Regions from separate parts of the Peribacillus sp. NPDC058075 genome, predicted to be linked through region 4. Evidence: riboswitches for the same ligand, from Rfam matches in the RefSeq annotation. Region 4 holds a riboswitch; each other region holds the start of a gene.

Region 1 (2,201 bases), on a different contig from region 4:
AAATGTAACGACAGATCCAGCTCCCTTTGGCAAATATTTACCCGCAAGGGCTTTATCGGGATGATCCTCATCACCAGGATATGAAACCCAAGTCACGGCAGGATGGTTTTTTAAATATTTAATGACCGACTTGGTGTTTGCCAGATGCTCTTTCATCCTTACATGAAGCGTTTCAAGTCCAAGCGTAAACTGGAATGCACTTTGAGCACTTAGAGCAGGGCCTAAATCACGGAGTAACTGGACTCGGGCTTTCGTTATGAACGCGGCAGGTCCAACTGCCTCGGCGTATACCAGACCGTCGTAACTTGGGTCAGGCTCCGTGAAGCCAGGGTAATTTGGCGAGTTCCAATCGAATTTCCCACCATCCACGATGACACCGCCCAGCGTCGTTCCATTTCCCAGAAGCCATTTTGTAGCAGAATGGATGACAATATCCGCTCCAAAATCAATTGGTCTGCATAGATACGGTGTCGCAAAGGTATTATCAATGATCAAAGGTATTCCTGCATCATGGGCGATTTTCGCTACCGCTTCTATATCAAGCACCCTCAAACTTGGATTTCCGATCGTTTCAGCAAAAATGGCTTTAGTTCTTGGCGTAATCGCCCTTTTGAAATTTTCGGGGTCATCAGGAGAAACGAACTTCACTTTGATTCCATATTTCGGAAGAGTGTTTTCAAAAAGGTTATACGTACCGCCATATAATGTGGAGGCTGAAACAATCTCATCCCCTGCAGCAGCAATATTCAGAATTGAAAGTGAGATGGCCGCCATTCCGCTTGCTGTTGCCAATCCGCCGATACCGCCTTCCAATAAGGCCATTCTTTCCTCAAAAACGCTGACCGTGGGATTATGAAGTCGTGAATATATATAGCCATTCTCCTTTAGGCCAAATAAATTCGCTGCATGGTCGGTGTCTTTGAACAAGTATGCATTGCTTTGGTAAATAGGAACTGCACGGGCACCTGTTCCATCAGCTTGCAGACCGCCATGTACACTCAATGTTTCGAAACGCAACTTTTTCTCTGACATATGATTTCACCTTTTTCTATGGATTTAGTTGGAATTATATGATGGTCTCTGGTCTTTTATAAACAAAAAAACCACTTCAGCAAGAAGAGGTTTCAAGAACACACCTCATCTACCAGAGCCAACACTCTGCTGGAATTAGCACCGTATATAAAATTTATACCGGTTGCCGGGCTTCGTCGGGCCAGTCCCTCCGCCACTCTTGATAAGAACTATTAAATTCTGCCGTTACTTATTCAAAATATAGCATTTTAGATTAACTCAGTCAATGAATTGTTAGAATATTCTTTTTTTAATTTTTTTCTCGCATTCAAATGTCCGCAACAAAGAAACCAACCACGGTTCTGATTGGTTTCTTAGTTGATTTCCTTAAGCAATCCGTACAAATAAGGAACGGATTGAAAAGCATATATTTTTTTGTGCAGCTGTCCTTCTTTGAAAAGCAATAAACAAGGAACACTTTCGATTTCATATGTTTCGGCCATTGCATGGACATAATTCATATTCATTTTGCCTGCCTTCAATTCCGGGAATAGCTCCAGGGATATCGTCAGCATCTTGGAGGCAACCTGACAAGTGCCGCATAAAGGGGTATATAAATATAAGCAAAAAGTTTCCCCATTTTCAACAGCAAGCTTACACTCTTCTTCTTTCCATTCCTGCATCAATTAGTCGTTCACCCTTTGACTTAAAAATTTCATTTTCACATTCATATTAGCAGATAGAAGCACAGTTGCGATATGATGTTCGGGCGAGCTTTCCACTTCTTTGTACATTTTATTAATATACAGGTGGTTCGCTTCCGGCATTTCCCTTCGGAACTGCTTCCGCAGCTTTTCTCCTGATTCATCTGCGTCAAAAAGGAGATAAACATCACGGTCCATCAATTCATCCACTAATTCATCCAGTTTAGTTAATGATATGGTCCCATTCGTACATCTTATTTCCACATCTTCATTTAAAACGGAGGCAACTTTTCTTCTATCGGAACTGCCTTCTACAATGATCACTTTATCGAATTCGCCCCACTCCATGTCATCACTCCATCTCACGAATTATGTGTGCAACTGCCACAGTACAAAATGAAAAAGAGAGCAGGCCTTTTCAGTCCCCCCTCTCCTTTCTTTTAACCGTTGATTAAACTCTCATACTCTTCAGCGCTCATCAAGTTT
Region 2 (2,201 bases), on a different contig from region 4:
CCTGTATCCGTCCAATCGAGGGTTAAATGGTTTGAGGAACATCATTCAGAAAGTAGACCGCTATATATCATTGCTATAGAAGGGAAAACTGCTGGATGGATGAGCTTTCAATCCTTCTATGGCCGACCGGCGTATAATTCCACTGCCGAAATCAGCATTTATATGGATGATTATTTCCGGGGAAAAGGAATCGGACAAATTTCGATTCAAAAGGCAATTGAATGGAGTCCAAAATTAGGTATTAAGACTTTATTGGGTTTCATTTTCGCCCACAATTTACCGAGCCTTAAGCTTTTTTCCAAATTCGGGTTTGAAGAATGGGCACATTTACCTCAAGTTGCCGAGCTGGATGGCATTGAGCGGGATTTGATCATTCTTGGTAAACGTGTCGATTTTTAAGATAATTCTTTAGAGCTATTGCCTTGAGCAGTAGCTTTTTCAAATTAATGCAGTTCGAATTGGCTAATTTAAAAATACCTATATGCTTTTTGGAGAGAAAAGTATTCAGACTCTCTTTTACTTGCTAACGCATTTAATAGCGTATCCAATTCTTGACTGGCTTGAACAGTTAGCAGACTTGTTAAGCCGTAACTTGCTGCCAATTTGATCATTTCCTGTCTCTTTTCTTCTACTTTTTCTATAGTTACCTTACGGCAAGGCATTATATGTCACCTCCCATTTATTCAATTTTTTTACACTTTCATCATAATGAAACCACTAGTTAAAATCAACTATTTTTTAGAAATAAAATGTGTAATTTTATAGGTTAAATGTGACAAAACACCTACTTTATTCTTTAATTATGTATATTTTATGTCATTTCCTATTAAACGCAAAAAAGCACCCACTGGTGTACTGTGAATGCTTAATCATATCCCCTATCCAAGAACCCAAAATATAGTCCATCGCTTACTAAGTCATCCATTCAGAAGGTGACTCGTTATTAGGTCTATTTATTACAATCTTATATTCATCTTCAAGCACTTTTAATGGGGCATCATAAAGGTGCCTTTCATCAGAAGTTTTGTATACTCCATTGGCCAATAGCTCTTCAATGAGCATTGCCTTCCTCTGTTCAATCCTCTTAAATAATTCTGCCATGTAAATGGCTCCTTTCCTAGTCATCCTAGAGCCTGCTTCTAGTTAGCTAACTTTATCAACTTATTTGATTTTCACCAAATTATATATACCTTTTCTATTATGTCACTAAACGTTATTTCCCAAAAATAAAAGCCCCTTCTAATTCAAGAAGAGGCTGACAATGTCCGTACGGCTCTTCTTATCTTCCAAGCATAAGCTTGTTGGATTTAGCACAGTTCCCAAAACGGGTCCGCTGCCGAGGTTTCTTAGGGCCAAGTCCCTCCACCTCTCTGGATAAGAATTCGATATATAATTGTTGTAGAAATGATTCTATCCTAATAATCATCAAAAGTCAATTACCTGGTTCTCCCTTTTTTCCTTGACATAAAGTTTATCCCTCTTTTAAATACGGGTTGCAATTTCTTGTCTTTCTGATATGATGTCAGTAATTACATACAATTCACACCACTAGGGGAGTCTTTTTTTAGACTGAGATGGAATTAATTCCGGACCCTTTGAACCTGAACCGGCTCATACCGGCGGAGGGAAGTGGATGATATCGTCCATTCACAGACTATATCCATCTACCCCGTTCCGTATTCAGGAACGGGGTTTTTCATTATCAAAGGGAACCATTATGAAGGAGGATGAACAATGGAGAATATTAAAACAAAAACATTCAGTGATAGACTTCATTCACGGGCAAAAGAGATTTGGAAAAGGAACCATTCACATCCCTTTGTCCAGGCAATTGGAAACGGCACGCTTCCTGAAAAGAAATTTGCCTATTACCTGAAGCAGGACTATATCTATCTCATGGATTATTCCAAGCTCTTCGCTTTAGGTGTCATCAAAGCTCATAACATCGAAACCATGGCAAAGTTTTCGAGTATTTTAAATGAAACCCTTCAAGTGGAAATGGATATCCATCGGCATTATGCTTCCGAATTCGGAATCAGTTCCAAAGAATTGGAAGATACAGAACCTACTCCCACCACTCTAGCCTATACAGGTTACATGCTAAATGCAGCTCAGCATGGGACTTTGGCAGACTTGATCGCCTGTCTCCTGCCCTGCGCTTGGGATTATTATGAAATCGGTTTGCTATTAAAAGAACAAAA
Region 3 (2,201 bases), on a different contig from region 4:
AGGATGGTACGGCGTTCAAATGAAACGATGATGAAAGTTTCGGAAGTGGTTCCGTCCACTTCTGGGTCTGCTTTGAAGTTAGGCGCAGAAAGGATTGTGAATTCAGCTTCGTGACCTCTTAGTTCCTCTTCATTTGGACGGATGAACAAAGTATGGGCGAAAAGGTTATGCCAAGCATATTCATTAACAACACGGATTGGAAGACGAGATGATTCGTCTGCACCAGCGAAACCTTTAAAAACAAAAATCTCTTCTTTTGCTTTTAGGTAGTCAACTACTTTATTATATAGTTTATTGAATACATCTTCGGAAATTGGCTGGTTCACTGAACCCCAATCGATTTTATCTTTAACGGATGCTTCTTCCACGATAAATTTATCTTTAGGTGAACGACCAGTATATTTGCCAGTTTCAGCTTTTACTGCACCGGTTGATGTTAAAACGCCTTCATTTCTGCTTAATACTTTTTCGACCAATTGAGGAACTGAAAGTTGAGTTTGCACATTGTTTCCTGTTAATAACTGGTGTAACTCATTAGAAACATCTACAGAATTCATATATGAGGTACCTTCCTTTGTTTAAGTTTTTAGATTACAATTAGTATAACACATTCATTTGAATAGTCTATACTATTTCTTCTAATTTGTGATTATTTTCAGATGGTCGCGTTAATCATTTTATTCCGGCAGGAACCGAGTCAGGATTATCACATATACTTTAATGAAATCAATTTATTTTAATAGGAAGTAAGTAAGCAATAATTTCCATTGTTGAAGTCGTTTTTCATCTGCTTAATACTTATTATTAATGGAAATTCCCAGCATTTCTATTCGTATTTTGCATTGTAAGGCGCTGTATCAACATGTTTTTCAGATGAACGCCATACTGGGCGGAAATGTTCTTTTTAGAAAAGCATTGACAAATTCCAATCAGATACGATATTATCTTAAATTGTACGGATTCTCTTATCCCGAGTTGGTGGAGGGACAGGCCCTTTGAAACCCAGCAACCTGCCATTTTGAACTTGACTCCAAGATCAATCGCCGAAAATAAAGCGAAGGTCTTCAAGGAATAGTGGTGATGGTGCTAACCTGAGCAAGGTAAAAAACCCTTGAACGATAAGAGTGAAAGGATAGAAGACAGAATTTTAAACCTTTCCTCATTTGCCAGGGAAGGTTTTTGTGTTTTTTATAAGTAATTCTGTGTCTATAGTTGAAACTAATGAGGGAAACGAGTTCCGTAAAAATCAGGCTTATGCCTACAACATACTAACTTCCAAGGAGGAAATATGATGTCAAAGAAACGTCTATTTACTTCTGAATCTGTTACAGAGGGCCATCCGGACAAAATTTGTGATCAGATTTCAGATTCCATTTTAGATGCTATCCTAGCTAAGGATGCAAATGCACGTGTTGCGTGTGAAACTAGTGTAACAACAGGACTTGTACTTGTTGCTGGTGAAATTACAACGTCCGCTTACGTGGATATTCCGCGTATCGTTCGTGATACGATTAAAGGAATTGGCTATACACGTGCGAAATACGGTTTCGATGCTGAAACTTGTGCCGTGTTGAGTTCCATTGATGAGCAGTCTGCCGATATCGCAGCTGGTGTCGATAAAGCATTGGAAGCTCGTGAAGGAAACATGTCTGAGGAAGAAATCGATGCAATCGGTGCAGGAGACCAAGGTCTTATGTTCGGATTTGCTTGCAATGAAACAGAAGAGCTTATGCCGCTTCCGATTTCATTGGCACATAAACTTTCATTCCGCTTGGCTCAAGTTCGTAAAGATGAAACTCTTGCTTACCTGCGCCCTGATGGTAAAACACAGGTAACAGTGGAATATGATGAGAATAACCGTCCTGTACGTGTAGATACGATCGTTATCTCTACACAGCATGATGCAGAAATTACACTTGAACAAATTCAAGCCGATTTAAAAGAACATGTGATTAAAGCAGTCGTTCCAGCTGAATTGATCGATGCTCAAACTAAATACTTCATCAACCCTACTGGCCGTTTCGTTATTGGCGGACCTCAAGGGGATGCTGGTCTTACTGGACGTAAAATCATCGTTGATACTTACGGCGGATACGCTCGTCATGGCGGCGGTGCATTCTCTGGTAAGGATGCTACTAAAGTTGACCGTTCTGCTGCCTACGCTGCTCGTTACGTTGCGAAAAACATCGTGGCAGCAGGCC
Region 4 (2,201 bases):
TCGAATTATCAAGATGATAATTGGAAGGAAAGAAGATCTGAAAAAATCCTGGCATTCATTCGTAAAACTTTATCTTATCTGTTAGAAAAACGGGCAGCCAATGAGCGGAAATGCGAGCATTCCATCTCTTGGAATGAACAGATGGAAGTCAAGCTGAATGGAGCGGTCAATCAACTGGCTGATCTGGAAAAAGAAAAAAGTGAAAATATCATAAGGTCGTATCGTTCGCTTAAGGACGAAGTGAAAAATCAGCTTTATTCAAAAATTCCTGAATTACTGAGGGATTGCTCTAAATCGTTAACGGAAAGCAGTGATTTCAGTCAGGTCCATGTACAGTTAAACCAGGAAATGAATGAGCGGATTCAGAACTTCATTTCTGACAAAATCATGCCTCAATATTACCGTTCTCTTCAAGACTGGATTGCCAGTTCCCAAATGGAGTTCACACAAAGCCAGCAGTTCATGGATGAGATGAGTGCCGGATTCAATGAATTATACAAAGAAGAACGGATTACGCTGGCAGGCGACTTCAGGGTATTGGATGATTGGCGCCGTGATGCCGACCGGATGACAAGCAGTATCCGCATCGAAAACGTCAATATCCTTTTGCGCAGGACTCCATCTCAATTGCTGCTTAAAGGGGCAGGGAAGCTGTTTGGGGCGATACCGCAAAATAAAGCCAATATGTACAATCGTTATAAGAAATACCTGGAAAGTGAAGATTACCTGGATGTTGCGGAAATGATCACGGAACGTTTCCTTACCCAATTTGGATTGTTTGAAAAATCATTGGATCGTGACATCTCCCTTTTCTATCGCGGTTCATTTGCTTTACTTCAAAAAACGATAGAGCAAACGCAGACTGAAATTAAAGACTACCAGGCTGCATTGGAGCATATGAAAGAAAATCCGGAAGTTTACCGTGACCCTATCACCTTGTTCGAAGTGAAATTAAGGCAGTTGGAGCGACTTGAAAAGATTGAGAAAAAGCGTCTAGCCCAGCTACAAAGAAAATAAAAAATAACGGGGAACATTTCAAATATTCAAAAATCTATTGACTTTACGACTATATCCCTATAAAGTGATAATTACGAAAACGTAACACATATATCTCTTATCAAGAGTGGCGGAGGGACTGGCCCTAAGATGCCCAGCAACCGTTCCATTAGGAATTGGTGCTAAATCCTGCAAAACAGAAATGTTTTGACAGATAAGAGAGGGACAAGTCTGCAAAACAGCCGATTAAACCTCTCTATATTAGAGAGGTTTTTATTTTGGAATTTACACCAACTTAACTGATAAGACTAATAAGGAAAAATGGAGGGAAACAAAATGAAAAGGTCTATTAAAGGGATATTCATTTCAACCATCGCTTCGGCTTTGCTTTTAACGGGTTGCTCTACAGGTCAGAGCTCCACAGAGTCGAAGAAAGAAGAAAAAGTATCATTTGAAAATGTTCCGGAAAGATTTGCTGATGGAGATGGAGCCAGAATCAAAGTGATCCGTAAAATTGGCGGTGATGATCATACGGCCCAATACCTGGCGGGGGCGAAGGAAGAAGGAGAAGCACTGGGGTTTCAAGTGGATACGTACACAGCCAATGGTGATACGGCTAAATTCCATGATGCGATAGCGCAGGCTTTGGAGGAAGATTATGACGGCTATATCATTTCACATGGTGATGATGCAGCAACTGTGAATGATGTTCAAAAGTTGGTTGATGCAGGTAAAAGCGTTGTCACATTCGATTCAATAAGCGATTTATCTAAAATAGAAGGCGTGACATTAACTTCACAAGATGATGAAGCGTTGGCAACTCTGGCTTTTGATAAACTGATAAAAGAACAGAAAGGTGAAGCGTCGATTGCCTATCTTTGGGTGGATGGATTTCCTCCAATGGTACGAAGAAATGCAGTCTATCAGGAAAAATTAAAAGAAAATCCTGGGATTAAAGAAGTTGAAAGATTCGGAGTGGCCTCTGCTGATACTTCGGTTCAGACACAAAATGCTGTAGCGGCAATGCTGAATAAATACCCTAAAGGTAAATTGGATGCCATTTTCGCAACATGGGATGCCTTCGCTATCGGTGCAGCCCGGGCGATTAAAGAGGCGGGCCGAGATGAAGTAAAGATATATGGAATAGATGTTTCGAATGCAGATCTCCAGGAAATTCAATCGGCTGATAGCTCATGGTCCTACAC

The links. Region 4 has a riboswitch for S-adenosylmethionine ahead of ACFVS1_RS22025 (sugar ABC transporter substrate-binding protein). Riboswitches for the same ligand answer to the same signal wherever they lie in the genome.
Region 1: it holds a riboswitch for S-adenosylmethionine, as region 4 does, so the genes downstream of both, ACFVS1_RS18505 (O-acetylhomoserine aminocarboxypropyltransferase/cysteine synthase family protein) here and ACFVS1_RS22025 (sugar ABC transporter substrate-binding protein) in region 4, are expected to answer to the same signal.
Region 2: it holds a riboswitch for S-adenosylmethionine, as region 4 does, so the genes downstream of both, ACFVS1_RS14730 (Fur-regulated basic protein FbpA) here and ACFVS1_RS22025 (sugar ABC transporter substrate-binding protein) in region 4, are expected to answer to the same signal.
Region 3: it holds a riboswitch for S-adenosylmethionine, as region 4 does, so the genes downstream of both, metK (methionine adenosyltransferase) here and ACFVS1_RS22025 (sugar ABC transporter substrate-binding protein) in region 4, are expected to answer to the same signal.

What each region holds. Positions count from the first base shown of each region.
Region 1 is NZ_JBHVSL010000002.1:156,284-158,484, forward strand. Features, by position in the region: gene ACFVS1_RS18505 (O-acetylhomoserine aminocarboxypropyltransferase/cysteine synthase family protein) at 1-1,032, opposite strand, end outside; SAM riboswitch class I at 1,135-1,241, opposite strand; gene ACFVS1_RS18510 (thioredoxin family protein) at 1,386-1,694, opposite strand; gene ACFVS1_RS18515 (toprim domain-containing protein) at 1,698-2,063, opposite strand; gene gcvH (glycine cleavage system protein GcvH) at 2,156-2,201, opposite strand, start outside.
Region 2 is NZ_JBHVSL010000001.1:2,970,169-2,972,369, forward strand. Features, by position in the region: gene ACFVS1_RS14720 (GNAT family N-acetyltransferase) at 1-399, shown strand, start outside; gene ACFVS1_RS14725 (Spo0E family sporulation regulatory protein-aspartic acid phosphatase) at 468-662, opposite strand; gene ACFVS1_RS14730 (Fur-regulated basic protein FbpA) at 913-1,101, opposite strand; SAM riboswitch class I at 1,277-1,381, opposite strand; TPP riboswitch at 1,541-1,645, shown strand; gene tenA (thiaminase II) at 1,735-2,201, shown strand, end outside.
Region 3 is NZ_JBHVSL010000005.1:133,302-135,502, reverse strand. Features, by position in the region: gene pckA (phosphoenolpyruvate carboxykinase (ATP)) at 1-557, opposite strand, end outside; SAM riboswitch class I at 963-1,125, shown strand; gene metK (methionine adenosyltransferase) at 1,289-2,201, shown strand, end outside.
Region 4 is NZ_JBHVSL010000003.1:265,815-268,015, reverse strand. Features, by position in the region: gene ACFVS1_RS22030 (GTPase domain-containing protein) at 1-1,017, shown strand, start outside; SAM riboswitch class I at 1,112-1,217, shown strand; gene ACFVS1_RS22025 (sugar ABC transporter substrate-binding protein) at 1,333-2,201, shown strand, end outside.